DNA from 4 places in the Branchiibius cervicis genome. Region 4 is predicted to be linked to each of the others. Evidence: riboswitches for the same ligand, from Rfam matches in the RefSeq annotation. Region 4 holds a riboswitch; each other region holds the start of a gene.
The links. A riboswitch is a leader RNA that binds a small molecule or an ion and turns the genes downstream of it on or off. The one in region 4 is predicted to bind S-adenosylmethionine.
Positions count from the first base shown of each region.

Region 1: it holds a riboswitch for S-adenosylmethionine, as region 4 does, so the genes downstream of both, ACFQBT_RS05810 (aminotransferase class V-fold PLP-dependent enzyme) here and ACFQBT_RS14490 (LLM class flavin-dependent oxidoreductase) in region 4, are expected to answer to the same signal.
Region 2: it holds a riboswitch for S-adenosylmethionine, as region 4 does, so the genes downstream of both, ACFQBT_RS18575 (DUF1684 domain-containing protein) here and ACFQBT_RS14490 (LLM class flavin-dependent oxidoreductase) in region 4, are expected to answer to the same signal.
Region 3: it holds a riboswitch for S-adenosylmethionine, as region 4 does, so the genes downstream of both, ACFQBT_RS06130 (bifunctional o-acetylhomoserine/o-acetylserine sulfhydrylase) here and ACFQBT_RS14490 (LLM class flavin-dependent oxidoreductase) in region 4, are expected to answer to the same signal.

Region 1 is NZ_JBHSWJ010000002.1:1,073,911-1,081,430, forward strand. It holds gene ACFQBT_RS05795 (DUF4097 family beta strand repeat-containing protein) at 1-97, opposite strand, end outside; gene ACFQBT_RS05800 (hypothetical protein) at 278-418, opposite strand; partial or broken gene ACFQBT_RS05805 (aminotransferase class V-fold PLP-dependent enzyme) at 458-739, opposite strand; partial or broken gene ACFQBT_RS05810 (aminotransferase class V-fold PLP-dependent enzyme) at 826-1,716, opposite strand; SAM riboswitch class IV at 1,779-1,893, opposite strand; gene ACFQBT_RS05815 (GAF domain-containing protein) at 1,924-3,102, opposite strand; gene ACFQBT_RS05820 (flavin-containing monooxygenase) at 3,208-5,040, shown strand; gene ACFQBT_RS05825 (FtsK/SpoIIIE family DNA translocase) at 5,326-7,520, shown strand, end outside.
Region 2 is NZ_JBHSWJ010000002.1:3,584,135-3,591,654, reverse strand. It holds gene ACFQBT_RS18605 (rhomboid family intramembrane serine protease) at 1-50, opposite strand, end outside; gene ACFQBT_RS18600 (peptidylprolyl isomerase) at 132-650, opposite strand; gene ACFQBT_RS18595 (hypothetical protein) at 793-1,719, shown strand; gene ACFQBT_RS18590 (DinB/UmuC family translesion DNA polymerase) at 1,724-2,164, opposite strand; gene ACFQBT_RS18585 (Y-family DNA polymerase) at 2,086-2,955, opposite strand; gene ACFQBT_RS18580 (hypothetical protein) at 3,064-4,512, shown strand; gene ACFQBT_RS18575 (DUF1684 domain-containing protein) at 4,517-5,317, opposite strand; SAM riboswitch class IV at 5,337-5,451, opposite strand; gene ACFQBT_RS18570 (hypothetical protein) at 5,548-5,880, shown strand; gene ACFQBT_RS18565 (class I SAM-dependent methyltransferase) at 5,881-6,510, opposite strand; gene ACFQBT_RS18560 (hypothetical protein) at 6,717-7,520, shown strand, end outside.
Region 3 is NZ_JBHSWJ010000002.1:1,140,770-1,148,289, reverse strand. It holds gene ACFQBT_RS06140 (HNH endonuclease signature motif containing protein) at 1-994, shown strand, start outside; gene ACFQBT_RS06135 (serine protein kinase RIO) at 999-1,928, opposite strand; gene ACFQBT_RS06130 (bifunctional o-acetylhomoserine/o-acetylserine sulfhydrylase) at 1,999-3,318, opposite strand; SAM riboswitch class IV at 3,369-3,493, opposite strand; gene ACFQBT_RS06125 (DUF445 domain-containing protein) at 3,564-4,850, opposite strand; gene ACFQBT_RS06120 (hypothetical protein) at 4,858-5,382, opposite strand; partial or broken gene ACFQBT_RS06115 (cytochrome P450) at 5,535-6,983, shown strand; gene serA (phosphoglycerate dehydrogenase) at 6,990-7,520, opposite strand, start outside.
Region 4 is NZ_JBHSWJ010000002.1:2,787,130-2,794,649, reverse strand. It holds gene ACFQBT_RS14525 (META domain-containing protein) at 1-68, shown strand, start outside; gene ACFQBT_RS14520 (META domain-containing protein) at 90-482, shown strand; gene ACFQBT_RS14515 (aggregation-promoting factor C-terminal-like domain-containing protein) at 598-1,236, shown strand; gene ACFQBT_RS14510 (hypothetical protein) at 1,273-1,674, shown strand; gene ACFQBT_RS14505 ((4Fe-4S)-binding protein) at 1,678-2,112, opposite strand; gene ACFQBT_RS14500 (hypothetical protein) at 2,284-2,457, shown strand; gene ACFQBT_RS14495 (peptidoglycan-binding domain-containing protein) at 2,470-3,669, shown strand; gene ACFQBT_RS14490 (LLM class flavin-dependent oxidoreductase) at 3,695-4,810, opposite strand; SAM riboswitch class IV at 4,881-4,992, opposite strand; gene ACFQBT_RS14485 (LacI family DNA-binding transcriptional regulator) at 5,176-5,820, shown strand; gene ACFQBT_RS14480 (substrate-binding domain-containing protein) at 5,817-6,218, shown strand; gene ACFQBT_RS14475 (substrate-binding domain-containing protein) at 6,161-7,105, shown strand; gene ACFQBT_RS14470 (hypothetical protein) at 7,111-7,338, shown strand; gene ACFQBT_RS14465 (ABC transporter permease) at 7,373-7,520, shown strand, end outside.

The DNA of each region.
Region 1 (7,520 bases), 1.7 Mb from region 4:
GACCGCCGACGATGGACACCGACACCGTGCGGACGGTGGCCGGTTTCTCCTCGCCGATCTCCAGCGTTTGCGGCTCACGGATCTCCCAGGCCTGCATCTACCTCTCCCATCACGATATATCGCGTTACCGACGTCACGATATATCGCGAATGAGGTACGCGGCAAGACGTTTGCCTGCCGGACTTTTGGATCGCGTTTCACCCGCCGGAGGCCTCGCCGGGTGAAAAGAGATCCAAAAGTCCAGGGAGCGTTGCTGGACGGAGCGCGGCAGGCGTGCTTACCAGGGACGCGGCTGGCTCAGGTCGCGCGGGTCGCCGACCGCTTCCCACCCCTGACCCGCCACGTGCCGGTAGGGCAGTGCCGAGCCGGAGGTGACCAGGCGACGTACGCCGGCGATCAACCGGTCGACGTGATCCACGGTGGTCGCCAGGCCGAGACTGGCCCGCACGGCAGTGGTGTTCTGTCCGACCACGGCGTCGCACAACAGGTGCGCACAGAAGCGCCCGTCGCGGACGGCGATGCCGTCCTCGTCCGAAAGCACTTGTGAGACAAGCGAACTGTCCCACCCATCCACGGTGAACGTGACGACGCCGACGTTCGGACGGTCCTGCCCCAGCGCCGAAACGATCGTGACCCCGGGGATCTGGGCCAGACCCGCCCGCAGTCGGCTGCCCAGGGCGTCCTCGTACCGCTCGATGGTTTCTCGGTGCTCGGCCAGCGTGGCGCAGGCAGCTGCCATGGCGATGGCGCCCAGGGCATTCGGGGTTCCCCCTCGTGGCGGGCAGGCCCGCTGTGCCACAAGATCCCGTCGGCGGACACGGAGTGCGTGGCGCCGCCGGCAGGCAGGTACGGCTCGGCGACGTCCAACCAGTCGGCTCGACCGACGAGGGCTCCGGCGCCGAAGGGGGCGTACATCTTGTGCCCGGAGAATGCGATCCAGTCCGCGCCCAGCTCGTCCAGGTCCACGGCTCGGTGGGGTACCAGCTGCGCCCCGTCGACAACCACTCGGGCGCCGAACTCGGCTGCAACAGAGGATAGTTCGCGCACCGGCCACACCTCACCGGTGACGTTGCACGCACCGGTGAGCACCACCAGCTTGGGCGCCCGGGGGTCGGCGGCTGCCAGTGCGGTGCGCAGCAGGTCGGCGGCGTCGGCCGTGCTGCGTGGCACCCGCAACGACGTCGTACGCCCGGCCGGCCAGGGCAGCAGCGCCGCGTGGTGCGCGGACTGCCAGGCGAAGACCAGCGCGTCCTGGGGCAACGCGTGAGCGAGCAGCCGCAACGCGTCAGTGGTGTTGCGGGTGAAGATCACCTCATCACCGGATCGGGCACCGACGAACCGGCCGACCTCGGCGCGGGCTTGCTCGAACCAGCCGGTCGTGAGGCGGCTGGCGTAACCCGCGCCGCGGTGCACCGAGCCGTAGGTGGGGTTGACCTTGTCCACCGCCTGCGTCACGGCCACCAATGCGGGGGTGGTCGCGCCGTGGTCGAAGTTGGCGATGTCCACGACCGTGCGGTGCACCGTGGGTACGCCGATCTCGTGGGCCACGGTGCGGGGCAGGCCGGCCGCGGTCACACTGCCGCGACCGCGACGCGGTAGATCCGTCACGATGCTCAGCCGGCGAGCGCTGGGGTGCTCGGGGCTGGGGGTGGCGGCGGGTGCCGGCTCGGTGAAGCCGTTGCTCGGCGTACAGGTGATGCTCGTGACGGTGCTCATGGCGATACTCCTCGTCGGTCCAAGGGACCAGCGAGCACGCCGAAGGTGGCGAGCGGAGGACTGGTCCGCGCTTGCCGTCACGCTGTTGCGATCCGGCCGGGTCGTCACCCGGAGCACCCCACCGCGGAGGAGGGTTGCCGCTCAGTCAGCCGGGGCTTACGACTGAGACTCTTGACCTGGTCAAAAACTGTAGCAGTGCAGGCGCGTTCAGTCGCACACCACGTCGATGCCGTCCGCAATGCGGTACGGCGCTGCCTCGACGAGCGCCCCCGCGGCGCGTCGTAACCGGCTGATCTCGGCCCGGACGGCCACTTCGTGCTCGCCGTCGCCGTAGAGCCGGGTGCTCAAGGCCGCAGCGGTCATGCCCCGCGGCGCGGCGGCCAGCAGGCGCAGGATCTGGGCGTGGCGGCGGCTCAGCGGCACGGTCCACGGCTGGTCTTCGGCGCCGCCCGCCAGATGCAGCGTGTCGTCGCGGCCGAGCCGGGCCGACAGTCGCCGCGGCTCGGGAGCCGGCCGCACCAGCCATCCGTCGCCCACGCGCTCGGGCAGGCACATGCCCAGGCCGGGGACGGCCAGCGGCCGGTCGGCCCGCGGTGCCGCGATGCGGTCGCGGACACTCACTCCTTCGCGGTGGGCCACCCAACCGTGGTCGTCGACCAGCAGCAGCGGGCTGCCGGCCGTGGCGATCAGGTGGCTGGCGCGTTCCCGAAGGCGTCGCAGCTGCTGCTCGTGGTGCTGCCAGAGCGCGCCCTGGGCCAGCTGCACGGCACTGTCGACCAGCGCGACGAGCGCGGGGTGCATGGTCATCGCCGGACCGCTCACGTCGACGATTCCGAGCAATGAGCCGTCCCGCGGATCGTGGACCGGTGCCGCGGTGCAGTACCACGGGTGCTGGCGGTGCTCGAAGTGTTCGGCGGAGAACAGTTGGACCGGCGCTTGCTCGGCCAGCGCGGTGCCGATGGCGTTGGTGCCGACGTAGGTCTCCGACCAGTGCGCGCCGAGCGCGAATCCCAGCGAATCCGCCTGTCGCAGAATGGCCGGCGACCCCTCCCGCCACAAGATGACGCCGTCCCGGTCGGTGATGACCACGATGAACAGGGAAGCGTCAGCAACCCTGGTCAACACGGCGCGGATCCGGTCGGCGACCAGCGCCAGCGCGCTCTCGGCCCGCCGGGCCTCGACCTGGTCGATGGGCAGGATGTCGCGGTGCAGCGGCCGGTCCGGATCCAGGCCCAGCGACTTCATCCGGGCCCAGGAGCGAGCAACGACCGGTCGGGGCTCCTCCAGCGAACGGGAGCCGGACATCACGGCGTCGTGCAGGCGGACCAACTGCCGCGCGCGCAGCCCGAGATCGACACCGGGTGCGACCGCCGCCGCTGAGGTCATCACATCCCACTTTCGCCGCATGCAACGTGGTGCAACGGTTCCGCCCCGGACCCCGGCGCGGTGTGCTGTAGATCACACCGTACGACATCGAGGAGTTGAGAGCACATGACGCAGATTGCCGATTCGCCCGCCGCAACGGCGACCGATGCGCAAACCCGCGCCGAGACCTGGTTGAACTCTTTCGAGACCGCCTTGCGCCAGCGGGACATCGCGGCGGCGGCCGCGCTCTTCGCTACCGACAGCTACTGGCGAGATCTCGTGTCCTTCACCTGGAACATCGTGACCGTCGAGGGTCGCAGCGGGGTCACCGACCTGCTCACCCAGACGCTCGACCGCACCGACCCGGGCACGTTCCGGACCAGCGAGCCCGCCACCGAGGACGACGGTGTCGTGACGGCCTGGTTCACCTTCGAGACCGGGATCGGGCGCGGGCAGGGCCTGGTCCGGCTGACCGAGGAGGAGGGCGAGGACAGGGCGTGGACGCTGCTCACCGCCCTGCGGGAGCTCAAGGGTCACGAGGAACCACGCGGCGTACGGCGCCCCAAGGGTGCTGAGCACGGCGCCACGCGCGATCGCAAGAGCTGGGCCGAGCGTCGCCAGGAGGAGGCCGAGTCGCTGGGTTCGACCACCCAGCCCTACGTGCTGATCATCGGCGGCGGACAGGGCGGTATCGCCCTCGGCGCCCGGTTGCGGCAGTTGGAGGTGCCGGCGCTGGTCATCGACAAGCACCCCCGGCCCGGTGACCAGTGGCGCGGTCGCTACAAGTCGCTGTGCCTGCACGACCCGGTCTGGTACGACCACCTGCCGTACCTGAAGTTCCCGGACAACTGGCCGGTCTTCGCACCCAAGGACAAGATCGCCGACTGGCTGGAGTCCTACGTCAAGGTCATGGAGGTGCCGTACTGGAACAACACCGAAGCCAAGAAGGCAAGCTGGTCGGCCGAGCGCGGGGAGTGGACCGTCGAGGTTGAGCGTGACGGGCAGCCGGTGACGTTGCGCCCGACGCAACTGGTGTTCGCGACCGGTATGTCGGGTAAGCCGCGGATGCCCGAGGTCGAGGGAATCGACGTCTTCGAGGGCGACGTACACCACTCCAGCGCGCACCCGGGTCCGGACGCCTACGCCGGCAAGCGGGCGGTGGTCATCGGCTCGAACAACTCCGCCTTCGACATCTGCGGGGCACTGTGGGAGAACGGCGCCGACGTGACGATGGTGCAGCGCTCCTCGACGCACATCGTCAAGAGCGAGTCACTCATGGAATACGGGCTCGGAGACCTGTATTCGGAGCGGGCGGTCGAAGCCGGAGTGACCACGGAGAAGGCCGACCTGATCTTCGCGTCGCTGCCGTACCGGATCATGCACCAGTTCCAGATCCCGGCCTACGAGAAGATGGCCGAGGTCGACAAGGACTTCTACGACCGGTTGGAGAACGCCGGTTTCTGGCACGACTGGGGCGAGGACGGCTCCGGTCTGTTCATGAAGTACCTGCGACGCGGCTCCGGTTATTACATCGACGTCGGTTCGGCCGATCTGGTGGCGAACGGCGACGTGAAGCTGGTGCACGGGCAGATCGATCACCTCAGCAAGGACGCCGTCGTGCTCGAGGACGGCACGCACTTGCCCGCCGACCTGGTCGTCTTCGCCACCGGCTACAACTCGATGAACGGCTGGGTGGCCGACCTGATCGACCAGCAGACGGCGGACCAACTGGGCAAATGCTGGGGTCTGGGATCGGACACCACCAAGGATCCCGGACCGTGGGAGGGCGAACAACGCAACATGTGGAAGCCCACCAACGTGCCGAACCTGTGGATGCACGGCGGCAACCTGCACCAGTCCCGCCACTACTCCCTCTACCTGGCGCTGCAGCTGAAAGCCCGGTACGAGGGGCTGGAGACACCGGTCTACGCACTGCAACCGGTGCATCACACCGCATAACTCCTCGCGCGCCGCGATCGGTCCGATTCGGGCCGATCGCGGCGGCGTGTGACGCAAGTGAAAGATGTGACAGTCCTCTAGCCTGTTTCGGTGGCTACCCGTCAGCCCGCGAGCCGCGGGACCTCCTCGACCAAGAGCCGGGCTCGTAGCTCGAGCGGCAAATCAGCAAGCGCCCGATCCGCACGCCCCGCAGCCAGGGCACCGCGGGCCTCGGCGCCGGCCAGTCGCACCAAGGCACGCAACGGCGGAATGCCGATGCCGGTGCGCGCCGTGCGGTCGGCCTGGATGGGGGTCTCCCATGCGGCCGGCGGAACGGCGCGCAGTGTGGCGATGTCCGGTCGCGAAGTCGGTCCCGAGCAGCGCCGCGACGGCCTGGGCTTCCTGCTCATCGCATTCGCCATCGTGGTCGCGCTGCGTGAATGGTGGGGCGTCAGCGGCACTTTCGGCGATGCCGTCTACGCCGTCGTCGCCGGCACCTTCGGCATGGTGGCGCTCGCCCTGCCCATCATCCTGGTGCTGCTGGGCGGTCACCTGCTGCGTTCGCCCAAGGGTCACCCGGCCACGCACCGGGTACTGATCGGCCTGGCGCTGTTCCTGGCCGGAATCTGCGGCTTGATCAGCACCGTCAAGGGCATTCCGGCTCCCGCGATGACCGACGACATCCGCACGGCCGGCGGCATGGTCGGCTTCCTGGCCTCCAGTCCGATCGCGGCGGCCATCGGCTCCTGGGGCACCGCGGCCGTGCTGGCCGTCGTCACGGTCTTCGGGGTGCTGGTCATGACGGCGACCCCGGTGCGGGCGGTGCCGACGCGTATCCAGCACACCTACCGCTGGTTGATGGGTCAGCACGGCTCGGAGGAGGACACCGACGGTCCGATCGACGCTGTGGCACAGGACCTGCACGGTGACCAGATCGACGGTCAGCGCCCCAGGAAGCGGGGACGCCGGCGTACGGCGCCCGATGAGCCGGGACTGGACGGCGACGAAGCCTTCGAGCAGGCCGCCCAGGTGCACCACGGCTCGCCCAAGGCCGGCCCGGCGCCGCTGCCGGAACGCACCGCAGCCGACGGCCGGGTCCTGCGCCCGGGGGAGAAGGCAGCACCGGCTCCGGTCGATGCCACCCCGCCGCTGGAGGCACCCCCGGTAGCGCCCATCCCGCAACGCGTCGAGCAACTCGCGCTCGGCGGGGACGTCACCTACACCCTGCCGGCCAACCAGATCCTGCAACCCGGCACGCCGCCCAAGTCGCGCTCGGCCGCCAACGACCGCGTCGTCGAGGCACTGCGGGCGACCCTGGAATCCTTCGACGTGGACGCTCAGGTCACCGGCTTCACCCGGGGCCCGACGGTCACCCGCTACGAGGTCGAACTCGGCTCCGGGACCAAGGTCGAGCGGGTCACCGCGTTGTCCAAGAACATCGCGTACGCCGTGGCGTCGGCCGACGTGCGGATCCTGTCGCCGATCCCGGGCAAGTCCGCGATCGGTATCGAGATCCCCAACACCGATCGCGAGAAGGTCAGCCTCGGCGACGTACTGCGCAGCCAGGCGGCGCGCAGCAACGAGCACCCCATGGTGATGGGCGTCGGCAAGGACGTCGAGGGCGGGTACGTCGTGGCCAACCTGGCCAAGATGCCGCACCTTCTCGTCGCGGGAGCGACCGGCGCCGGCAAGTCCAGCTTCGTGAACTCGATGATCGTCTCGATCATGATGCGTGCGACCCCCGAAGAGGTCCGCATGGTGCTGGTGGACCCCAAGCGGGTTGAACTGACTGCGTACGAGGGCATTCCGCACCTGATCACGCCGATCATCACCAACCCGAAGAAGGCAGCAGAGGCCCTGCAATGGGTGGTGCGGGAGATGGACACCCGCTACGACGACCTGGCTGCGTTCGGCTTCAAACACGTCGACGACTTCAACAAGGCGGTGCGCGCGGGCAAGGTCACGCTTCCCCCGGACAGTAAGCGCAACCTGCAGCCTTACCCGTATCTGCTGGTCGTCGTCGACGAGCTCGCGGACCTGATGATGGTGGCCCCGCGCGACGTCGAAGAATCGATCGTGCGGATCACGCAGTTGGCCCGAGCCGCCGGCATCCACCTGGTGCTTGCGACCCAGCGCCCCTCGGTCGATGTGGTGACCGGTCTGATCAAGGCCAACGTGCCCTCCCGGATGGCGTTCGCGACCTCGTCCCTGGCCGACTCGCGGGTCGTGCTCGACCAGCCCGGCGCGGAGAAGCTGATCGGCCAGGGTGACGCTCTGTTCCTGCCGATGGGTGCATCCAAGCCCATCCGCGTACAGGGGGCGTGGGTCACCGAAACCGAGGTGCACGAGGTCGTCGCGCACGTCAAGGGTCAGCTGCAGGCGCACTACCGCGACGACGTCACGGTCGTTGCCCCGAAGAAGCAGATCGACGAAGAAGTCGGTGACGACCTCGACCTGATGCTGCAGGCCGCCGAGCTGATCGTCACCACCCAGTTCGGTTC
Region 2 (7,520 bases), 800 kb from region 4:
CGCGGGCAGGTGGGCAGGGCGGGTGCGTTGCCGGAGGGTGGCTCGGTCATGCTCATCTCAACGTTCGGGTACGCCGTGGGGTTGCCCCACGGCGTACCCGATCCTGGTGGTTGGGTCGGTTCAGCGCACGCTCAGCGCTGAATGTCCACGGATTCGATCACGACGGGCTCGACCGGACGGTCCTGTGCGCCGGTGCGCACCGCGGCGATCGCATCGACCACGTCACGGCTCGGCTGGTCGGCGACCGCACCGAAGATGGTGTGCTTGCCCTGCAGCCAGGTGGTCGGCGCCACGGTGATGAAGAACTGCGAGCCGTTGGTGCCCTTGCCGCCGCGCTTGCCGGCGTTGGCCATGGCCAGGATGTACGGCGCCGTGAAGTCGCGGGCCGGCGAGATCTCGTCGTCGAACTCGTAACCCGGACCGCCCACGCCCTGACCCAACGGGTCGCCGCCCTGGATCATGAAGCCGGGGATGATCCGGTGGAAGACCACACCGTCGTAGAACTTCGTCGGGTTCGAGCGCCCGGCGTCGTCGGTGTATTCCTTGGTGCCCTCGGCCAGGCCGACGAAGTTCTCGACGGTCTTGGGGGCGTCGTTCTCGTAGAGGTCGACGACGATGTCGCCGTGGTTGGTGTGCAGCGTTGCCTTCATGCGGCCAGTCTGGCACGCCCTGGGATGCCGCATCGCATGGTCTTGGGGCCCCAGCCACCCGGTCGGGGCACAAGACCGGCAGACTGGGACCGAGCACTCCGGTCGCTTCGAGGCGGCCGGCCGAACCGCAAAGGGGCAAGACGTGGCCAAAACCCGGACCGAAGGACTGCTGGACGCCGTGCACGACGCCGGCGAGAAGCTGAGCGAGGAGTTGGCGGCGGCGAAGGAAGCAGCGGCCCCGGTACTCGAGGAGGCCAAGGAGAAGCTGGCCGAGGGCGCCGAGCACGCCAAAGAGGTCGTCTCGGAGAAGACCGAGGAGGCCAAAGAGGTTCTCGCCGACAGGACGGAGCGGGCCCGCGACGCGGCCGACGACCTGAGGGACACGGCGGCCGAGCGCGCCGCCGAGGCCAAGGACACTGCGGCCCACCGCTTCGCCGACGCGAAGGAGACGGTTGCGGACAAGGCGGCCGATCTGAAGGAGACCGCCGCCGACAAGCGGGCCGACCTGAAGGACACCGCTGCACACAAGGCCGCGGACGCCAAGGACAAAGCGGCCCACACAGCAGCCGATCTGAAGGACACCGCCGCCGACAAGGCGGCCGACGCCAAGGCCGCGACCGCGGACGCGGTCAACACCGCTTCGAACCTGTCCGCCCAGGACGTGCGGGACCTGTTCGAGAAGGAGTGGCTGCCCCACCTGAAGGAAGGGCTCGCCGCTGCGACTGCGGCAGGGGTAGCGGCCGCACAGAACAGCAAGCAGACCCTCGTCGGGGCGCCAAAGAAGAAGCGCGGCAAGTTCTTGATCGTGGTCGGGATCGCCGGGCTGGCAACCGCCGGTGCGCTGATCGTGTCGGCCCGACGCAAGAAGGCGAAGCAGGCCGAGCCCCAGCAGGCGGCAGCCCACATCGCCGCGCAGGTCGAGGAGACCACCGCAAAACTACAGAGCGAAGCCGCGGACGCCGGTGACACGGTGGCCGACAAGGCCGACGACGCCGTTGCAGGAGTGGAGAACTCGATCGACCAGACGATCGACGGCGCTCAGACGCGGCGCGCCCGTCGCAACAACTGAGCCCTCACGACTCACTGACCGGTAGCACCGGGGTCTGGGTGCCGACGTCCTGGTCGAGCATCCGGGCCCGGGTCAGGGCCGTGGTGCCGAAGCGCTGACGTACGTCGTCCACGGCCTGTTCGAGTTCCGCGCGGGTCCGGTCGCGTCGTACGTCCTCCAACGGCAGGAGCAACTGCTCCGAGCCGCAGGGGTCCAGTCCGGACAGCGTCACTCCGACCAGGGTGAGCCCGCGGTCCACGGCCTGGCCCCACACGTCGTACATCAGGGATCGGGTGGCAGCCAGGATCGGCGCGGTCGAGTCGGTGGCACCGGCCAGCGTGCGCGAGCGCGTGGCGCGGGAGTAGTCCGCCCAGCGCAGGCGCACGGTCACGGTGCGTGCTCGCAGCCCACTGTCACGCAGCCGGTGGGTGACACGGTCGACCAAGCGGGTGAGGATGTCGTCGATCTCGCTCTCGCTGCGCGGTCGCGCTCCGAAGGCACTCTGTGAGCCGATCGATCGCCGGCGATGGCCGGTGTGAACCGGCCGCGGATCGCGCAGGTTGGCGACGGCGTGCAGGTGCCGACCGGCGGCCGCACCGAGGGCCTGGGTGAGCGTTCGTTCGTCGAGCGCGGCCAGTTGACCGACCGTGCGCACCCCCGCGAACGCAGCTTCTCGGCGGTGACTTTGCCTACGCCCCAAAGCCTTTCGATGGGCAGCGGGTGAAGGAAGCCGGCCTCGTCGGCGGGCACCACGAGCAGCCCGTCGGGTTTGCAATGCGCGCTCGCGATCTTGGCCAGGAACTTGGTGCGGGCCACCCCGACCGAGATCGGCAAACCCACGCTGCTGCGCACCTGCTCCCGGACCCGGACGGCGACCTCTTGCGGGCAGCGGTAGCTTCGCCGCAGCCCGTCGACGTCGAGGAACGCTTCGTCGATCGACAGCGGCTCGACCACCGGGGTGATGTCGCGCAGGACGGCGAAGACGTCCTTACTGGCCTGCGAATAGGCCGACAACCGGGCGGGTACGACGATCGCGTCCGGGCACAACGGGCGCCAGACCCGCTCGGGCATGGCTGCGCGCACACCGCACGCCTTGGCCTCATAGCTGGCCGCCATCGCGATGCCCCCGCCGACGATGACCGGTCGGCCGCGCAACGAGGGGTCGTCGCGTTGCTCGACCGAGGCGAAGAAGGCGTCGAGATCGGCGTGCAGGATGGACCCCTGCGTCTGCCACGAACCGCCATTGGACACGAACATATGTTCGCACCGTGGGCTGACACGGTGCGTCGAGCGCAATTTGTTGCATTCAAAACGGACCTGTGCAAGTGGGCTGCCCGATCAACAATGCCTTTCTATGGTTCCCCTATGGCCTACGTTCCCGCGACCTACGCGCCAGTGCCGTGGCTGATGCGCGTCTGGCGGCATTGTGCGCCGAATCCGGATCTACGTACCCAACGCACCATCGCCCCGCTGATGCGCAGCTACCCCGGCGTCGCCAAAGACCTTTCGTACACGACGCTGTCGCGCTACGAGAACGGCGCGGTACCGGTCACGCTGGAGATCGTGTCCGCCTTCGAGCAGGTGCTCGGCCTGGCACCGGGGATCATCGGTGCGCACCTGGAGGACAGCGCGGTGGTGCACATCGATCGGATGCAGCGCCGGTCGCTGCTGGATCGGGTGGACAGCGGCCTCAACGGCCCCGACTGGCACCGCCTCAGCCACCTGCTGACCGCACCGGCCGGCGGACTGGTGTTGCGCAGCGCCGACACCCAGGCCCTGATCTCCCGGCTGATGACCGAGATGACCGTATCCCTCGGGTCGGCATACCAGTTCCGGATGCGGGCCCTGATCCGGTTGGCCAAGGACGAGTTCACCCGCGACCTGGTGGGCGATGCAATCGAGGAACACCTCTCGGCCTGCGGGTACTCCGTCATCGGAGACACCTTGGAGCTGTTGCCCAAGGCCCACCATCCGCGCACCGCCGAGGTGCTGATGGACAGTTACCAGAAGCTCGAGGGCGTTGCGCTGCTCCTTGCCGGCGGAGCGATCGAACTGGCGGTCGTCGAGGATCAGATCACACCGGCCTTCTGGGCCCGTCTCGGCGAGCAACTCCTTGCCGATCTCAGCCAACCCGGATCGTCGCGATACGAGCCGGCGGTGTTGATCTTCAACCTCCTGGTGCGACCCGCCCAGACGCACCTGCTGGCCCGGCTGGGGGACCGGGCCCGACGAGATCTGCTCGAGCACCGCGCCGCGCGGTCGGCGGCCGACCGCAGCCCCGAGGAGACCCGGGTGCTGCGGGCCCGGTGCGATCGCATCGCGGAGAAACTGCTCGAGCAGACGCGCCCGCACCGGCCGGCCACCCTGGTCGAGGGGCTCATCTACCGGTTGCGCGAAGCCTTGTCGGATGAGATCTCACCCCTGACGGGTGCGATCGTGCTGGCCTCCAGCCCGTTCGCCGACGCGCTGTCGCACCATCTGGAGCATCACGACCAGGATCTGCCCGGCGCCCAGGTGACACTGAACTCCTGCCAGCGCTACGACGCGGGTTCCCTCGGCGACACCTACCGACAGGCCGATCCGGACCAGCGGGCCAGATTGCTGGTGCCGTTGGCACACAACCGCGCATTCCCGCCCGACATCGACCTGGGTGCGGAGATGCGCGCGCCCAACGTCGAGCGGCGACGACTGCTCTATGCCGCAGGGATGTCGGCCCACCCGGGCCTGGAGGAACTGTCCCAGGAGACCGGCCTGGCTCCGTTGGAGCGCACTGCGGTGCGTTGGTGGTCGCAGGTGGACATCCCCCCGGCCTAAGCGATCAGGCGGGCGTCTTTTCGCCAGCCTCGACCGCAATCGGCAACCGGTTGCGCGACGGCGGGAGCGGACAGGTGGCGTACGGCGTATAGGCGCACGGCAGGTTGATCGCGCGGTTGAAGTCGAGCGTGACCCGGCCCTCGGCGTCCGGCGCGGGGACCGACAGGGCCCGGTTCGCGGCGTACGTGCTGACCCCACTGGTCGCATCGCGCAGCAGCACCAGCAGATCGTCCCCGTGCCCGGGGAACGCCACGAGGGTCAGGTCCTGCCCGTCCTTGGTGAAGTGGATCTCGCCGGGTGCGTCGTAGACGTGTTGCAGACCGTCGACCGCGGCGCCGACCGTGGTGGGGACCGGCTCGTCGTACGCCGTGTAGCGGCCTTCGACGACCCAGGACGGGTCGGGGGCGAAGGCGGGTGTGCCTTGGTACGCGGTCAGGATCTCGTGGTCGGGGTGCCGCGGACGGATGATGTCCTCGCCACCGCGCTTGGCGATCTCGATGACACCGTCGCCGAATCCCACTGTCACACCGGCACGTTCGGGGATGACTCCGAAGTCGACGGTACCTTCGAGGCGCTCGCCGTCCTTGGTCAGCGCCTCGCCGTCGTCCAGACGGACGTGGATGCCGCGGTCGTCTGCCCACCACTGTCCGGGGGCCCGCTCGAATCGCTGGGGTTGGTCGGTCAGGAAGTGCAGACCGGTGACCGCCAGGAAGCCGTGCCGGTCGGACCGGACCTGCTCGTGGTGGTCGTGCCAGCGCTGCCATTCGGAGGCGAAGTCGGTGCTGTGGATGACGGCGTTGCTCATGGCTGCTCCCTCGGGGTGGCTCTCACGCTTGCCCGCCGGGGATCCGATCGGGCCGGGCTTTCACCTGGAGCACCCCACCGCGGTAGGAGGGTTGCCGGTCAGCCAGCCAGGGCTTGTCGCTGACGCTCAATGCCTACTTTGAAAGTAGGGGATGTGCGGTCGGCTTGTCCACTTCTGTTCGGACCACTCATCTCAGGCTCTTAGCGGCTCGGGTGCAATACGGTTTGCCTATGAAGAAGCTCAAGCTGACCCTTCTGGCGCTCGGCCTGATCGCGCTCATCGTCGGCGCCGTGATGCTGTTCATGGCGGTCAGCGTCGACATGAAGGTCGTCTGGGAAATCGCGACCCGCTACCAGGGCGGTGGCACGAAGGAGACGCTGCACGACCCGCGGCCCAAGATGCTGATCATCAGCGGGATCGCCCTCGGTGCCGGGGTGCTGATCGGTCTCGGGCTGGGGCTGCCACTGCATCGCGCCCTGTCGCAGAAGAAGCTGGATGCGTTGGTAGACCAGCGGGTTCAGCAGCGGCTGGCCGGGTCGGCGCCGGAAGCCGCGACCGAGTAGCTAGCGGCGGGCGTCGATCAGATGCCTCGTCGAGTGCGCGACGAACGGCTCGCCCCGCCGCATCCGGGCATCCAGTTCACGTAGCTGCAGGTCGTAACGCTCCACGGTGAAATCCGGCACCCACCACACGCATTTGCGTAGCGTCCACACCACGGCACCCACGTCGTAGAACTCCATCCGGCAGCGCGCCGTACGCAGATCAACGACCGTCAGCCCAGCGCTCCTCGCCTCTGCCGCTTCGGTTCTCGGATCCCGCGCCGCGCGTGCTTCGGGCTGCGCGCCGAGAAAGTACTCGATCAACTCGAACGCCGACGCCGGACCGACGTGCTGTGCGACGTAGTGCCCCTCCGGCTCCAACACCCGGCCGATCTCGGTCCAGTCCGGCTGCACCGGGTGCCGGGAGGTGACCAGATCGAAGGATCGATCCGCGAACGGCAACGGAGCACCTGGATCGGTCTGCACCACACGGACGCCGCGTCCCGCCAGCCGCGTCCGCGCCCGGTCGGCGTTGGGCGGCCACGACTCGGTGACCGTCATGGCCGCAGGGAGCACGGGGGCTTCAGCGATGACCTCCCCGCCACCGGTGTCGATGTCCAGGGCGCGCCGCGCCTTCGCCAGCCGGCCGGCCACCAGGTGGGCGTACCCCCAGGGGGCCGTTCCTCCGTGGCCCGACCGGCCAGCCACTCGAATCCCCATCCGGCGACGTCGGCGGCCTCGGCCTCGGCGATGAGCTCCGCATAGGGCCTCATGAGTCCATCGTGCCAGTCCCGCTCGGGCGCCGGTCGGGCCGCGACGACGCCCATCGGTGCCTGCGTACGGATAGGTTCAGTGACGCCATGGATGAGGAATCGCACGACACTGCGCGGGCGGCGGCAGAGCGCCTCGGATTGGGTGCGCAATACCAGCGGCTGCAGGAACGACGGGCGACTGCCTTTGTGCCGGCAGTGGTACGCCGGTTCCAGGACATCGACGGCGGCACGCAGGCCGGCCTGCTCTCACTCACGCTGTTCACGACAGTCCTCCCGTTGGTCATCCTGGGCTTCGGATACTTCAGCGGGTTCGCCGCCAACATCAGCGTCGGCGTGCTCTTCCAGCGTCAGCTCGGGCTGAGCGGATCCCTCGGGCAAACGGTGCGCGAGGCGTTCGGTGCAGCCGATGCGTTGCGTTCGTCCTGGACCGTGGTCGGTCTCGCCGGGTTCCTGGTGTGGGGGATTCCGATGACGTCCCAGGTGGCCGGAATCTTTGCGGCCGCTTGGCGCCGCGAGCCGTTGACCTTCTGGCAGCGCGTGGGCCGCGGGACGCTGTGGTTCGTCGCCTACCTGGTCACCCTCGCGATCCACGACGTCGTCGCGTTCGGTGGTGATCACCCACTCTCCGTGGCGATTCCGCTGTATCTGGTGTCGTTGATCCCGCTCTGGGTGTTCTGGACGGTGACCCCTGCCCTTCTGGTGCGTGAGGGCGGCCGGGGCGCACGGTTCCTGGTGACGGCCGGTTTCGCCGGTCTGACCATCGACGGCGTCATTCTGCCGCTGGTGGAGCGGCTGTTCGCGCCATCCCTGCTGGAGGGGTGGAACGGTTTCGGACCGATCGGCGTCGCGATGGCGATCATCATCTGGTGCGGCGCGATCGCCGTCGGCTGG
Region 3 (7,520 bases), 1.6 Mb from region 4:
CCACGAACCCGGCCTGTCCCAGTTGACGGCGGTGCTACCCACCCTGGAGGCAGCCAAACTGATGGCCGCGATCGATGAACTGGCTAGGGAGTTGCACCAGGTCACCACCACCGACAAAACGTTGCCGCAGTGCCGGGTCGACGCGTTGACCGACCTAGCGCTGCGCGGGGTGGGTGTCGATACCCAGCTGACGTTCCTGATCCCCATCACCCCACCCGTCACCCCGCCCGTCAGCGAGGGACCCGGGCAGATACCGGAATTGTCATTCGAGGAACCGGACTGGTCAGACCTGAACGATGCGTTCGATGAGGCCTGCCTGGACTACCACTGGCACGAAGACGGTCTGGAACCAGTCAACGGGCTCAATGAGTTGGATGCGGAACTACGAGCCCTGATCGCCGGCGAACTAGCCGACCTCAACACCACCGCCCGCGCCGAACACGACTCCACCGCACCACCGGGTAGCCGGCGGCCGCCGGATGAGGTCCCGGCCGGCGGGTCGGCGCCGTGGGAGGTTGCGGTGCAGGCAGGCCGGTTGGAACACGCCGCCAGCACCAGAGCCGGTCACCCTCACTGCGGGATCGGGGACGTGTTGCTGCCGCGGGTGGGGGTCATCCCCGCGGAGGTGATCACCCAGATGACCCACGTGCTCGGGATCAAGCTGACCCGCGCCCTGACCGACGCGACCACCGGCACCGTCATCGAAACCAGTGACCGGTCCTACCGTCCCGGGGCCCGCCTAGCCCGGTTCGTGCGAGCCCGCGACCAGCACTGCCGCTTCCCCGGCTGCACCCGACCCGCCAAACTCACCGACCTGGACCACGTGACCCGCTACCCCGACGGGCCCACCGCCGCCCACAACCTGCAATGCCTATGCCGCCACCACCACCGCGCCAAACACGAAGGCGGCTGGACCGTCACCATGACACCCCACGGCGTGTGCACCTGGACCAGCCCCGCCGGCCACACCTACACCACCCACCCCGGCAGCTGAGGCCTCACCACGCGTGCGCGGCGACCTCCCCGAAGAGTTCGTCGCCATCCACCGCGAGGCCTTTGCCGGCGAACCAGGTGGCGACGTTACGGCAGTCGCGGTGCAGGAAGTCCATACCGTGCGGGTTGCCGATCACATCGACGGTCTGCGGTACGTCGATGATCACCAGCCGCGAGCCGGCCACCAGCAGGTTGTACGCCGACAGGTCACCATGCGCGACGCCGAGGCCCGCCATGGTGATCAGCGCCGTACGGGCCTGATCGAACAGATCCTCCAGTTGCTCGCGCGATATTGCGCGCAGTGCCGCCAACCGCGGGGCCGGCGACCCGTCGGGGTGGGTGATCAACTCCATCAGGATCTCGGTGCCGTCGATCTGCACCGGGTACGGCACCGGTAACCCGGCCTCCCACAGTCTCACCAGGGACTCCCACTCGGCCATCGCCCAGCGACCGGCGGCCAGGTGCTTACCGAAGGATGTCTTCTTCGCCAGAGCCCGGCGCTCCCGGTGACCCTTCTTCGGGATCCCCCGGCCCTCGGTGTAGTCAGCCGTCCGGGTGAATGACGTGCGCTGCACGTCGCGGTACCGCTTGGCCGCCAGCCGGGTCGTGCGCGGCTGGCCCGACACACTTGCGCGCTCGAGCAGGAAGACGTCGGCTTCCTTTCCCGTCTTGAGGATGCCCAGCTCGGTCTCGACCGACTCGTCGTCGGAGACCAGCCACTCGGGCCACGGCGCCGGGCCGCGGGACAGGGCTGGAATCTGCCGCCAGCTCGACCATCGCTGACCGGGTTCCAGTTCGTGGACCTCGAAGCGGGCAAGGAAGGGAAGAATCGACGCTTCAGTTGCGTCGGAAGGGTTCTGGTTCAACGGTATTCCGATCATCAGGAAGTAGGTGGCGGACGCACGTGAACACGGCCATGGCACGACCTCCCTCATCTCGATCGGATACGACAACACCCACCGTGTCAGAGACGCGGTGGGTGTTGCGAATGGTTTTTCGGCCGGATCAGGCCTTCGCGGCGCGGAAGCCCTGGTCCAGGTCGGCAATGATGTCGTCGATGTGCTCCAGACCGACCGCAAGACGCACCAGACCCGGTGTCACACCCGCGGCCAGACGGTCCTCGTCGCTGCCCTGACTGTGCGTCGTCGAGGCCGGGTGGATCGCCAGCGACCGGACATCGCCGATGTTAGCCACCAGCGAGAACAGCTCCAGGGAGTCCACGAACTTCTTCCCCGCGTCGACGCCGCCCTCGATCTCGAAGGACAGCACCGCACCTGAGCCGAGCGGCGTGTACTTCTGCGCAAGGTCGTAGTAGGGGCTGCCCGGCAGCGAGGCCCACAGGACCTCCTTGACCTGCTCCTGCGTCTGCAGCCACTCGGCGACCTTGCGAGCGTTCTCCAGGTGCCGCTCGATGCGCAGGCTCAGGGTCTCGATACCCTGCGCAATCAGGAAGGCGTTGAACGGCGACAGCGGCGCACCGAGATCGCGCTGCAACTGCACCCGCGCCTTGAGGATGAAGGCCAGATTGGCCCCCAGCGGACTTCCGACGCCGAGGTCACGGGCGTAGACCAGGCCGTGGTAGCTCTCCTCCGGCGTGTTGTAGTTCGGGAACTTCTCCGGATCCTTGCCGAAGTCGAAGTTGCCGCTGTCGACGATCACACCGGCGATCGACGTGCCATGTCCGCCCAGGTACTTGGTCGCCGAGTGCACCACGATGTCGGCGCCGTGCTCGATCGGGCGCAGCACGTACGGCGTGGCCACTGTGTTGTCGACGACCAGCGGGACCCCGGCCTCGTGCGCCACCGAGGCAACACCCTCGATGTCGAGGATCTCCTGCTTGGGGTTGGCGATGGTCTCGCCGTAGAACAGCTTGGTGTTCGGGCGGATCGCCGCGCGCCACTGCTCCAGGTCGGTCGCGTCCTGCACGAACGTGGTCTCGATGCCCAACTTCTTCAGCGTGTACTTCAACAGGTTGAAGGTGCCGCCGTAGAGCGCCGGGCTGGCCACGATGTGGTCGCCCGCCTCCGCGATGTTCAGGATGGCGAGGGTCTCGGCGGCCTGGCCGGAAGCGGTGAGCAACGCGCCGACGCCGCCCTCGAGGCTGGCGATCCGCTGCTCGACCACGTCGTTGGTCGGGTTCATCAACCGGGTGTAGATGTTCCCGAACTCGCTGAGGCCGAAGAGGTTCGCGGCCTGGGTGGTGTCGTTGAAGACGTAGGAGGTGGTCTGGTAGATCGGCAGTGCTCGGGCCTGCGTCGTGGGATCGACGCTCTGACCGGCATGGATCTGCCGGGTCTCGAAGGACCAGTTAGGGGTGTCGCTCATGACGAACCTTTCGGGTGTCCGGTATCTGACTGGTGCGGACGCTCACGGGTCGTCCGCGCTTGCCCGGTCACTCGGCGTACGTCGAGTGGCTGGGCCAGGTCCTCACCCGGGGCACCCCACCGCGGAGGAGGGTTGCCGGCCAGCGAGCCGGGGCTTGGCGCTGGCACTCATGACCTGCCGAGAAACTACACCCAGCCGCTTGGAAATGTATAACCGTCTCTTATACCGAGCCGATGGTGAGCCGCTCAGAGGAACTGCGACACGGTGTAGATCAACAGACCCACCAGACCGCCGACCACGGTGCCGTTGATCCGGATGAACTGCAGGTCGCGCCCGACGTGCAGCTCGATCCGCTCGGAAGCCTCCTTGCCGTCCCAGCGCTGGATGGTCTGGGAGATGACGCTGGACAGCTCGCGGCCGTACGTCGACACCAGGTGACCGGCCACCTCGCTGATCCGCCGGTCCACCGCTGCCTGCAACTCCGGATCGGTCACCAGTCGCTGCCCGGTGTCACCGATCAAGCGGGCGAGCCGCACCCGCAGGTCGCCGTCGGGATCGTTCAGCGCGTCGACGAGCACGGTCTGGCCCGACCGCCACAGGGACAGCAAGGAGGTGGAAACGTTCGGGTGCGAGAGGAGACGGACCTTCAGCGCCTCGGTCTGCTGCATCGTGTCGGGGTCGTGCTGCAGCTGGTCGGCCAGTTGCCGCAACACGTTGTCGAGCGCACCGCGGACCGGGTGGTTCGGGTTGTCGCGGATGTCCTCCAGCCACTTCACGATCTCGGTGTGCAACCGGGTCGAGACCGTGTCGTCCAGCCACTTGGGCGACCACGACGGCGCGCGCTCGGAAATGATGGAGGTCACGCTGCTGCGGTTGTCACGGACCCAGGCGTGCAACTCACGTGCGGTCAGATCGACCAGACCGTGGTGCGATCCGTCGTCGACGATGCCCTCCAACAGCGTGCCGAGCAGTTCGGACACCGGTTCGCGGGCCACCCGGGGCAGCAGCACCCGGTCGAGCAGACCCTTGACGTCCTCGTCCTTGATGTTGCCAACTGCGCGAGCCAGTGCCGGTGCCGACTGGTCGACCACGCGCCGGGCATTGACGGGTTCGGCGAGCCACTCCCCGATCCGGCGGGCGACCTGCGCCCCGGCCAGCCGCTCCTGGACGTTGTCGGCCGTGAGGAAGTTCTCCGTGACGAACTCCTCCAGGTTCTCCCCGATGGAATCCTTGCGCTCAGGGATGATCGCCGTGTGCGGGATCGGCAATCCGAGCGGATGCCGGAAGAGCGCGGTGACCGCGAACCAGTCGGCGACCGCGCCGACCATCGCCGCTTCGGACGCGGCGTTCACGTAACCCCAGACGCCGCCGTGACCGTGAGTGGCGACGAAGACGATGGCGGCGAGAACGAGCAGACCGGTGGCCACGAAACGCATCCGGCGCAGGGCCGAGCGCCGACGGGCATCTCCCGCCGAGTCCAGCATCGGGCCGGATGGTGCGCTGCGCGCCGGTGCGGTTTCCGCTGTGCTCATCGCTGCCTCAGCCCTTGACCGCCCAGACCTCACGGTCCAGTACGGCGCCGTCCTTGCCGAATTCGCGGCTGCCCTCGGCCACCGGTATCCCTTGGTGTGCCGCGGTATTCGTGATCGCTGTCGCCAGCCGGTCCCACACCTGACCGCCCTGCGGGAAGCCCATCTCCCAGTTGAACGACTCCACGCCGATCACCGTGCGATCCGGCAGCAGATGGGCGCGCACCACCGGGTACGAACCGTCGATCTCGATGACCAGGGCCTTGGCGTCCGGACGCACGTCGGTCACCCGGGCGTCCGCCATCGCCGTACTCGCAATCAGGTTGCCGGTGCGCTCGGGCTCGGCCGCAAGCGTCAGCGTGCGGCCCATCATCGCCAGATGCTTGGTGGCCGGTCCTGCCGTCATGGCCCGACCGAAACCGCCCTCCAGGGCTCGGTCGCGCACCTGTTCGTGGGTGCGCGTCACCTTGCCTTTCATGAAGTACCACCCGAAACCGATGATCAGCACCACAGCCAGAAAGAGGATCACCTTCACGCGCTAAGTATGCGACACCGAGCCCACCCAGCCAGTACGGCGTGTGATCGGCGTTACACTCCACTACACCTGTCGTAAAACGAGCCCCCCGGGAGCCCGCACGTGAGCACACGACCGATGAACTTCGCCCAGGTCGACTTCCCCACCCACCCCGGCGCCGACCGGTCATCGGCGACTTCGGCACCATGATCCGGCGGCACCGGGGGCGCCCGGTCCAGCGCGCCGTGGAGATCCTGGCCGACTTCACCGATCCGATCGTCGAGATCAAACTCTTCGACACCAAGCTCGTCCTGGTCCGCAGCGGCCTGGTCGGTGCCGAGCTGTGCGATGAGTCCCGGTTCGAAAAGCGGCTTGCACCGGGGCTGATCACGTTGCGGCAGTTGGCCGGCGACGGGCTGTTCACCGCGTTCAACGACGAACCCAACTGGCAACTGGCGCACGACCTGTTGCGCCCGGCGTTCACCCGGCCGGCGATGCAGACCTACCACGCCACGATGCTGGAGGTCTGTCGCGAACTCACCGACACCTGGGACACCATCGAGGGGCCCGTCGACGTCTCCCCCTGGTTGACCAAGATGACCCTGGAGACGATCGGTCGTACGTCGTTCAGCACCGACTTCGGATCGTTCAGCAGTGAGCAGATCCACCCGTTCGTGAGCTCGATGGTGGATGCGCTGGCCGCGGCGCAACGTCGCGGGTTCCTGACCAGCGCACCCCTGGCGAAGTTCTTCCTGCGCCGCAACCAGGAGACGCTCGACCGTAATCGCGAGTACCTGGACAGCGTCCTGGACGACATCATCAATGCCCGCGTGGCCTCCGGGGACCGTTCGGAGAAGGATCTGCTGGGGCTCATGCTCAACGCCGAGCACGAGGCCAGCGGGGAGAAGTTGGATCTACGCAACGTGCGTCACCAGATCCTCACCTTCCTGATCGCCGGGCACGAAACCACCTCCGGCGCCTTGTCATTCGCCCTCTATTACCTGGCGACCGATCCGCAGGTGCGGGCCCGGGCACAGGAGGAGGCCGACCAGATCCTGGGAGCCGACCCGGACGCCGAACCGACGTTCGAGCAGATTGCCAAGTTCCGCTACATCCGCCGCGTACTGGATGAGGCGCTGCGGTTGTGGCCGACCGCGCCGGGCTTCGTCCGCGGCGCGCGCGAGGACACACTCCTGGCCGGGCGGTGGCCGATGACGACCAAGGACCAGTGCATGGTGTTGGCCGCCGCGATCCACCGCGACCCGCAGATCTGGCCGCAGCCCTCGCGGTTCGACCCCGACCGTTTCACCCCGGCTGCGGTGAAGGCCCGTCCCGCGCACACCTACTTCCCCTTCGGCACCGGCGAACGCGCCTGTATCGGAAGGCAGTTCGCGTTGCACGAAGCCGTGCTGGTGCTCGCGCGGCTACTGCACCGCTACGAGTTCAGCGCCGATCCGGCTTACCGGTTGAAGGTCGCGGAGCGACTCACCCTCATGCCCCAGGACTTCCACCTGGTCCTCACCCGGCGTACGCCGAGCGGCGGCTCCCGGCCCGAGGCGGGCAGCCAACCGGATCAGGCAGCCGTCCCGACCGACCAGCGGTGCCCGGTCCACGCGGGCTGAGCCGACTCAGCCGTCGATGATCGCCAAGCGGATGGTCTCCGGCATGGCCAGCAACTCCTGCACGGCGGCCCGCGGCAACTCGGCGACATCGGTGACGCCGTAGCCGATCTCGCCGGCGGTGTTCAGTGCCTGGCCTTCGATGTTGACCTCGTGCTTGGCCAGCAGGCTGTTGACCTTGCCCAGGACACCGGGAACGTTCTGGTGCAGGTGCAGGATCCGTTTGCCGCCGAAACGCGGCGGCAGGGACAGACCGGGCAGGTTCACGTTGAGCGTGGTGGTGCCGCGCTGCATGTAGTCGCGCAACTTGCCCGCGACGAACCGGCCGATGTCCTCCTGCGCTTCTTCGGTGGAACCGCCGACGTGCGGGGTGAGCACCACGTTGGGGATGCCCTGCAGCGGAGAGGTGAAGGCGTCGCCACGCTTCTTGGGTTCCTTGGGAAAGACGTCCACCGCAGCACCGGCGATGTGACCCGAGCGGAGGTTCTGCGCCAACGCGTCGTAGTCCACGACGAAGCCGCGGGAGAGGTTCAGGAACAG
Region 4 (7,520 bases):
CGCGCCGGCTGATCCTCACCGACGGCGACATCACGGTCGATCTGGTCAATGAGGCCACGACCAAGTGACTTTGGGACCAGACTGCGAATATGACTGATGGATTCACACCGTACGAAGAACCCACCGCCGACGTCGTCGGTCAGCTCAACGGTCGCTCGTTCGTGAGCACCACGGTGACCGGGCACGACCTGGTGACCGACAGCACCATCGGACTGTCCTTCGAGGACGGTCGCCTCGCCGCACGGCCGGGTTGCAACAACTACAGCGGCCCGGTGGCCGTGACCGATGGCACCCTCGCGTGGTCGGGCCCGGCGATCTCGACGCGGATGGCATGCAGTGAAGAGCTGATGGCCCAGGACGACTGGTTCAATGACCTGCTGACCAACGGCGCCGTCTTGGCGGTCGGGGAGAACTCCATCACGTTGACGGCGGGCGACGTCAGCGTGGAATTCGGCGAGCTGCAGCCGCGCGACGAGAGCTGAGCCGACGCCCCGGGGGTTGGCTGATTTGCATGCCCGCCGGTGATCAGCGACAGTGGCAAACGGTCTCGTTTGGATAACGGGACCGTTTCGCTGTCCCTGACGGAAGAGGCTCTCGATGACTCGCCGGGTTGGCCGGCACCGCGCGCGCCGCGGTGTCCGTGCCGCCATCGGTCGCCCGGCGGCGGTGCCGGTGACCGCCTTCGCGCTGGTGTGCGCCGCGGCAGCGGTTCACCAGACCGCCGGTGCAGCAAACGCGCACGCTCCGACGGTGCAGGCCGCCGTTGCGGTCACCCCCGGCTCGACCCCGCAGGCCTCGCTGTCCGGGCAGGCTGAGCACCAGTCGTCGCGCTCGCAGAACCGCCCCACGCTGCCGGTGGTGCCTGCGGCCAAGGCCGTGACGGCCACCCCGTCCGCCTCCCCGAAGGCTTCGGCCGCAGTACGCCCGGCCAGCCCCGCGCAGGCCCAGCGGATGGCACGCAGCATGCTCGCGGCGTACGGGTGGAGTCAGACCCAGTGGCCGTGCCTGAACAAGTTGTGGACCCAGGAGTCGTCGTGGATGACGACCGCGGAGAACCCGTCGTCGGGCGCCTACGGGATCCCGCAGTCGCTGCCGGCCGGCAAAATGGCGACCGTCGGGGCCGACTACCGCACCAACACGCGCACCCAGCTGACCTGGGGGATGCAGTACGTGCGCGATGCCTACGGTTCGCCCTGCGCGGCCTGGGACTTCCACCTCGCGCACAACTGGTACTGATGGGTCGCAGGCAGCGGATCTGCGAGAATGAGCGAGATGTTCCGCAATCGTGTCTTCGCCGTCTGCTACTGGCTGATCACCATCGCGCTCGCCGTCGCGGGCGGGGTGTGGGGCGCTTCGTTGCTCGGCTCCCAGTCACCGGAGTTCCACGATGACGGCAACGGAGTAGTCGCCTCGTCGGCCTCTCATGTGCTGTTCGAGGTGCTCGGCGGCGTGCTCGGGGCGGCCATCGTGCTGGCGATTGCGTCGCTGATCTGGTTCTTCCTGTGGTGGCGCGCCCGGCAGGACGGCCTCATCGCCGACCAGGACGACGACGATTACGACCTGTCACTGGACGACGTCGACGACATGATGGTCGATGAGGACTCTTCCGACGAGGTGTACGACGTGGAAGAAGAGTCCTCCGCGTCGCCGGGCGACGGCGCCGGCCGCGGCTAGCGGTCAGTCGGTGTGGCCGCAGGTGTTGTCGCACAGCAGCCACAGCTTGGAGGCGCCGCAGCCGCAGGAGGTCAGCCGGGTCTCATGCTCGGCGACGTAGTTGACGTCGGCCGGGATGTCGGTGATGTCGAGGTCGCCTTCGATCATGACGGCGCCGTCGGCGGAGGCGGTGATGGCGGTGGGTCTGGTCGGTTGCTCAGCCGGCCCGTCGATCAGGCGATACTGCAAAGCGCCACTGTGGCAACGGCGTACGACCTCGGCCAGTTGGGCCGGGTTGGCGTTGTCCGGTTGGATCCAGGGGCGTTTGGCGGTATCGAAAACCGCGGGTAGTCCGTGCACACACTCCGCGTAGTGGATGCACCGTGTGGCGTCGTAGGTCACCTCGATGCCGGCGCCGACGTAGCGCTTGCCCTGCTCGAACGGCGTCTGACTGGACATCGTGACCTCCCGGGGTTTGCGGTCGTCGCGGCCGCGATCGGTGGCTGACCCTCACGACGGTAGTCAGGTGCGGTACGTCGCGCGACACGCGAACCCACCGCGGGGTATCAGGACCACCGGTCGGTTGCTCTTCATGGTCGTCACGGTGGGCGCCCGAAAGGAAGACCGGCGATGAGCGAAACGGACGAAACGGGTCAGCCGGAGCCGACCCCCGAGGCCGAGCACGCACGCCGTCGGGTACGGCGGGGAGCGATCCCCAGCACACCCGAGCAGCGTGCAGAAGCAGCGCGCTACGACCCGGCCGCGGCCGACCGTGACGATCCCGATTCAGAAGAAAGCCATTGAAGGAGCACAACCATGCCTGGTCAGACCCTCGGCCGCGGAGCGATTCCCACGCCGACACACGTCATGAAAGCGGCCGCCCGGCACAAGGCAACGATCGCGGCACCGCCTTCGTACCTGGTGAGACCGGCGCGAATCTCCATGTGGGGTAACGACGTCCACGGTGACTGCGTGACCGCGGAGGAGGCCTTCGCCAAGGCCTGCAATTCACCGGAGATCTTCATCACCGACCAGCAAGTCATTGCCTGGGCGACCCGGCACGGCGTCCTCGAGGGTGCTCAGCTGGTGTCGGTGATGGACACCATGCGCACCGACGGATTCACCTCGGGCAGCTACGAATACAACGACGGTCCGCACTACCTGGTGGACTACACCAACTCCGGGAATCTGCACAGTGCGATCAGTCGAGGACCGGTCAAGCTCGGCATTGCGGCCAACCAGGTGGAGCAGGCGTATTGGGGGAACGACGGCCACACCGGTTGGTACGGAACGGGTTTCACCACCGACGACGCGGAGGACCACTGCGTGTCGCTGTGCGGATACGGCACCGTGGGTTGGCTCGCGGGCAAGCTCGGGGTTCCGGTGCCGGCCGGTGCTCAGGCGTCAACCCCGGCGTACGCCATGTTCACCTGGAACTCGATCGGCATCATCGACGCAGCCTCCATGATCGCGGTCACCCAGGAGGCGTGGTTGCGCACGCCGACAACCATCACCACGCGCAACTCCAATCCGGGTCAGCCGACGATCCAGCAGGGCGCCACGGGCGATGCGGTCAAGCGCTTGCAGCGGGCGCTACGGCGTACGCCGAACCTGGGCGTGGTCGTCGACGGCAACTTCGGGCCGCGCACCAGGGCGGCCGTGGTCGACTTCCAGCAGGGTGCAGGGCTCACGCCGGACGGGATCGTAGGCCCGCTCACCTGGGCGGCCCTGCCCGGCGGGGGAGCGATGCCGACCCTGCAGCAGGGCGCTTCGGGTGCCGTCGTCACGCATCTGCAGCAGGTGCTCACCACCGGTGCCTCCGGTCAGTGGGGCACCACGCCCGGCGGCGTGGACGGCCAGTTCGGACCGCACACGGCGGCGTCGGTGAAGGCGTTCCAGCGCTGGGGCGGCGTCGCGCAGAACGGCGTGGTCGCCGACCCCACGTGGGACGTGTCGTTGCACGCGGCCAGCGCCGACCTGGAGACGCAGGTGGGGTTGCAGTTTGCCGCCCCGTGACGGCGACGGTCTCACCGTCACGTGCTCACCCCGTGGCCAGGGCGTGCGAGACGGCCCCGGTGGCCACAGTTGCTGCTGCCTGCTTCTGAGCCGGCGGACCCCAGCCCCACGGCGGATCGGGGATGTCGCGCCGCAGGGTCGGCGCGATGTCGGACTGGAACAACGCCAGGCTGTCGCGATGCTGCTCCGGGGTCAGGCCACCGGCGTCCGCGTGGACGTGCAGCACACTGTGGCCGAACTGGTCGTGGTAGCGGTGAACCTTGTCGATGATCTGCGCCGGGGAACCGATCAGGGCTGAACTGTGCTCGACGTAGTCTTCGAAAGTGGTGAAGACCTGCGGCACCCCCGCCCGCCTCTGTGCAGCCGAATTCCCCTCCCACACAGGACGATAGGTCGCCAATGCGACCTGCGAGTTGCGGTGCGAGTAGTAACCGGCGGTGCCGGCGCCCACCGTGGCCCGCGCCGGGTCGTGGCCGTAGTGGGCCCACCGCTGCCGGTAGTAGTCGATGAGCTCGGCGTAGGGCTCGATCGGATTCGTGACGTTCGCGGAGAACAGCGGGTCGCCGTACCGCGCGGCCAGATCCACCGACTCGTGACTTGTCGCCGAGCCATGCCAGATACGGATCGGGTGCTGGTAGGGCTGCGGCCACACTTCGGCGTCGCGCAGCGGCGGACGGAACTGGGTGTCGTAGGTAATCCGGTTGTCCTGCCACAGGCGGCGGAACACTTCGAACGACTCGGCGTTGCGCGCCCACTGGTCCTCGGGCGTCACGTTGAAGAGGTCGCGCTGGGCGGCCCCGTTGCCTTTGCCGATGATGAGTTCGAGCCGGCCGCCGGAAAGATGATCCAGGGTCGCGTAGTCCTCGAACGCGCGCACCGGGTCCAGCAGGCTCAGGGTGGTCACTGCCGTGAACAGTCGAATCGACCGGGTCCGTGCAGCGATGTGCGAGAGCACGACCGTCGGCGAGGAGGAGATGAACGGGCGCTCGTGCCGTTCGCCGACTCCGAACCCGTCGAAGCCCAGTTGCTCTGCGAGGAGTGCGTTTTCGATGACCTCTGCGAAGCGATCATGGGTGGATACCTGGTGGCCGGTGACGGGGTCAGGGGCATGGACGATGAGGGTGATGGCGAGGAACTTCATGTCGTCTGCTGCCGGTCGCTGGTGGTGTCAGTCATGACGGAACCTCCGTTGTCAGGGTCCCGCGGCGGAGACCACGCGCTTGCCACGGGGTTGCCGCAGCCGGGCTTTCACCTGGAGCACCCCGCCGCGGGTGGGAGGGTTGCCGGTCAGCCAGCCAGGGCTTGTCGCTGACACTCGTTGCCGTGTGGCACGTTACCCACGACGGGCCAGGAGAACAAATGCCTACTGCCTGACTAGACAATGGTGGCGCCACGCGCGGGACTGGTCCGGCACCCCCGTGTTGGACCATGAACGGTTGTGGGGGATTGTGATCTGTCTCACCATCTGCCATAGTCGGTTAATCGTTTATACGAGGAGGTGTAGCGATGGCTGTCCGGATCAAGGACATCGCCAGCCAGCTCGGCGTCAGCGACGCGACCGTGTCGCTGGCGCTTTCGGGCAACCCCCGCATCTCCGCCGCCACGCGAGAACGAGTCCTCGCGGCTGCCAAGCAACTGGGATACCGGCCGAACACAGCGGCGCGCGCGCTGCGCACCGAGTCGACCAAGGCGCTCGGACTGATCGTTTCGGACGTGTCCAACCCGTTCTTCGGCGAACTGGCCGGCGAGATCGAACGACAGGCGGGAGCGTCCGGGTATTCGGTCATGCTGTGCAACTCCGATGAGGACGTCGAGCGGCAGGACGAGTACCTCAGTGAGTTGTTGGGCGGTCGCAGAGCTGACGGAGTGATCCTCGTGCCAGTGGCGTCGAGTACCCCAGCGTTGCGGGAGGCCGCTGCGGGCCGCGCAAAGATGGTCATTCTGGATCGACCGCTGACCGTCCCCGGCACCGGTGAGCAAGCCAACTATCTTCGGTCGCTACCGACGGTCCGCAGTGATGCCACGGAAGCGCTTCGCGAAGCAGCCGAGATGCTCGTAGCGCTGGGTCACAAGCGAATTGGAGTCGTCGCGCCGCCGCAGACGACCCCCTTGGCCGAGAACGACGCGGCGAGATCCGTGACGCCCTGGTGACGGCCGGCGTGTCGCCGCGAGCGGTGTTGGTCGAAGAGGGCGACTTCCGCGAAGGTAGCGGCCATCAGGCGGCCAAGGAGTTGCTGAGCCGCAGAAGCCGTCCGACCGCGATTGTGGCGGCGGACGGGCTGATGGGTGTCGGTGTCCTCAAAGCAGCCCGAGAACTGGGACTCCGGGTCCCTTTCGACGTGTCGGTGGTGTGCTTCGACGACGCCCCGTGGTTCGACCTGTTCGATCCGCCGCTGACCGCCATTGCGCAGCCTGTGCAAGCGCTGGCCGAGGCAGCGGTTCAGTCCTTTCTCGCGTTGGTCGCCGGGATAGCACCGCCGGACCTGGCCGCGTGTCGACCACCCTGCACGTTGCTACGTCGCGCGTCGTGCGGACTCGCGCCGCTTTGATTCCTACCCGTGGGTCGTGTGCCCGCGGCCAGCTTCCGATCTTCCAGGAAAACAAGCACAACCATTACAAGGAGATTCCCATGAGTAAGCACACCACGACCGGCCTGGTGGCCGTTGCGATCACCGGACTCGTTCTCACGACGGCCGCGTGTGGACGTGGCGGCACGAGTAGTGGTCAATCGTCTAACTCGGGCTCGAAAGCGAAGATCGCCATCGTCACTCGCGACTTCTCCAACCCCTATTGGGCCGCACTGCGTGACGGAGCCGTCCAGGAAGGCAAGGCGCAAGGCGTCGATGTGACGGTAAAGGCCGGGTCGAATGAGACCGACTCGCAAGGCGAGAACGCGCAGATCAGCACACTGGCCGGCCAGGACTTCAACTGCTTCGCAGTGGTTCCGGTGAACGCGACCAACGTCATCACACCGTTGGTTCCTGTGGCGCGCAAAAACACCCCAATCCTCAACCTCGACACCCAGATCGACCCATCGGCCGCCAAGGCCGCCGGCGTCTCGTTCGCATCCTTTATCGGCTCCGACAACTTGGAGGCCGGCAAGCTCGCGGCCAGCAATCTCAGCAAGGCCATGGGTGGCACCGGGAAGGTGGCCCTCCTGCAAGGCATTGCAGGAGAGCAGAACGGCATCAACCGGGAGAAGGGCTTCGCGCAGGAGTCGGCGGGCAAGCTGACCGTCGTCGCGAAGCAGCCCGCCAACTATGACCAGAACACGGCCCTGTCCGTGACCACCACCATCCTGCAGGCGCACCCGGACATCACCGGGATCTTCGCCGCCAACGACACGATGGGTCTCGGTGCGGCGCAGGCGGTGAAGAACGCCGGCAAGGAGGAAAGGTCAGCATCGTCTCGGTTGACGGCATCCAGGAAATGCTGAAGTCGGTGCAGACGGGAACCAACACCGGCACCGTGACCCAGTACCCGTACGCCGAAGGCCAGATGGCCGTCCAGGCGTGTATGGCGAAGGTCGCGGGCAAGAGCATCCCCGAGCGGGTCGTCGCCCCCATCGCCTACATCGATAAGGCGAATGTGTCGCAGGCGATCAGCAGCTTCCCCAAGCCGTTCGGCAAGTTCAACGACCCGTTCGGCACGCCCAAGTCGTTCAACTGACACCGGTCCACCGTCATCTCACGAAAGGTTCATCATGCAGGCAGTAGCGCATGCCGACGCTGACGTCGAAGCGCGACCACGGCGCGACCGGCGGATCACCGAGCGCATCGCGAAGTACGCAGCGCCGATTGCGTTGGTGTTGTTGTGGATCGTCTTCTTCATCGCCACCCCGAAGTTCTTGA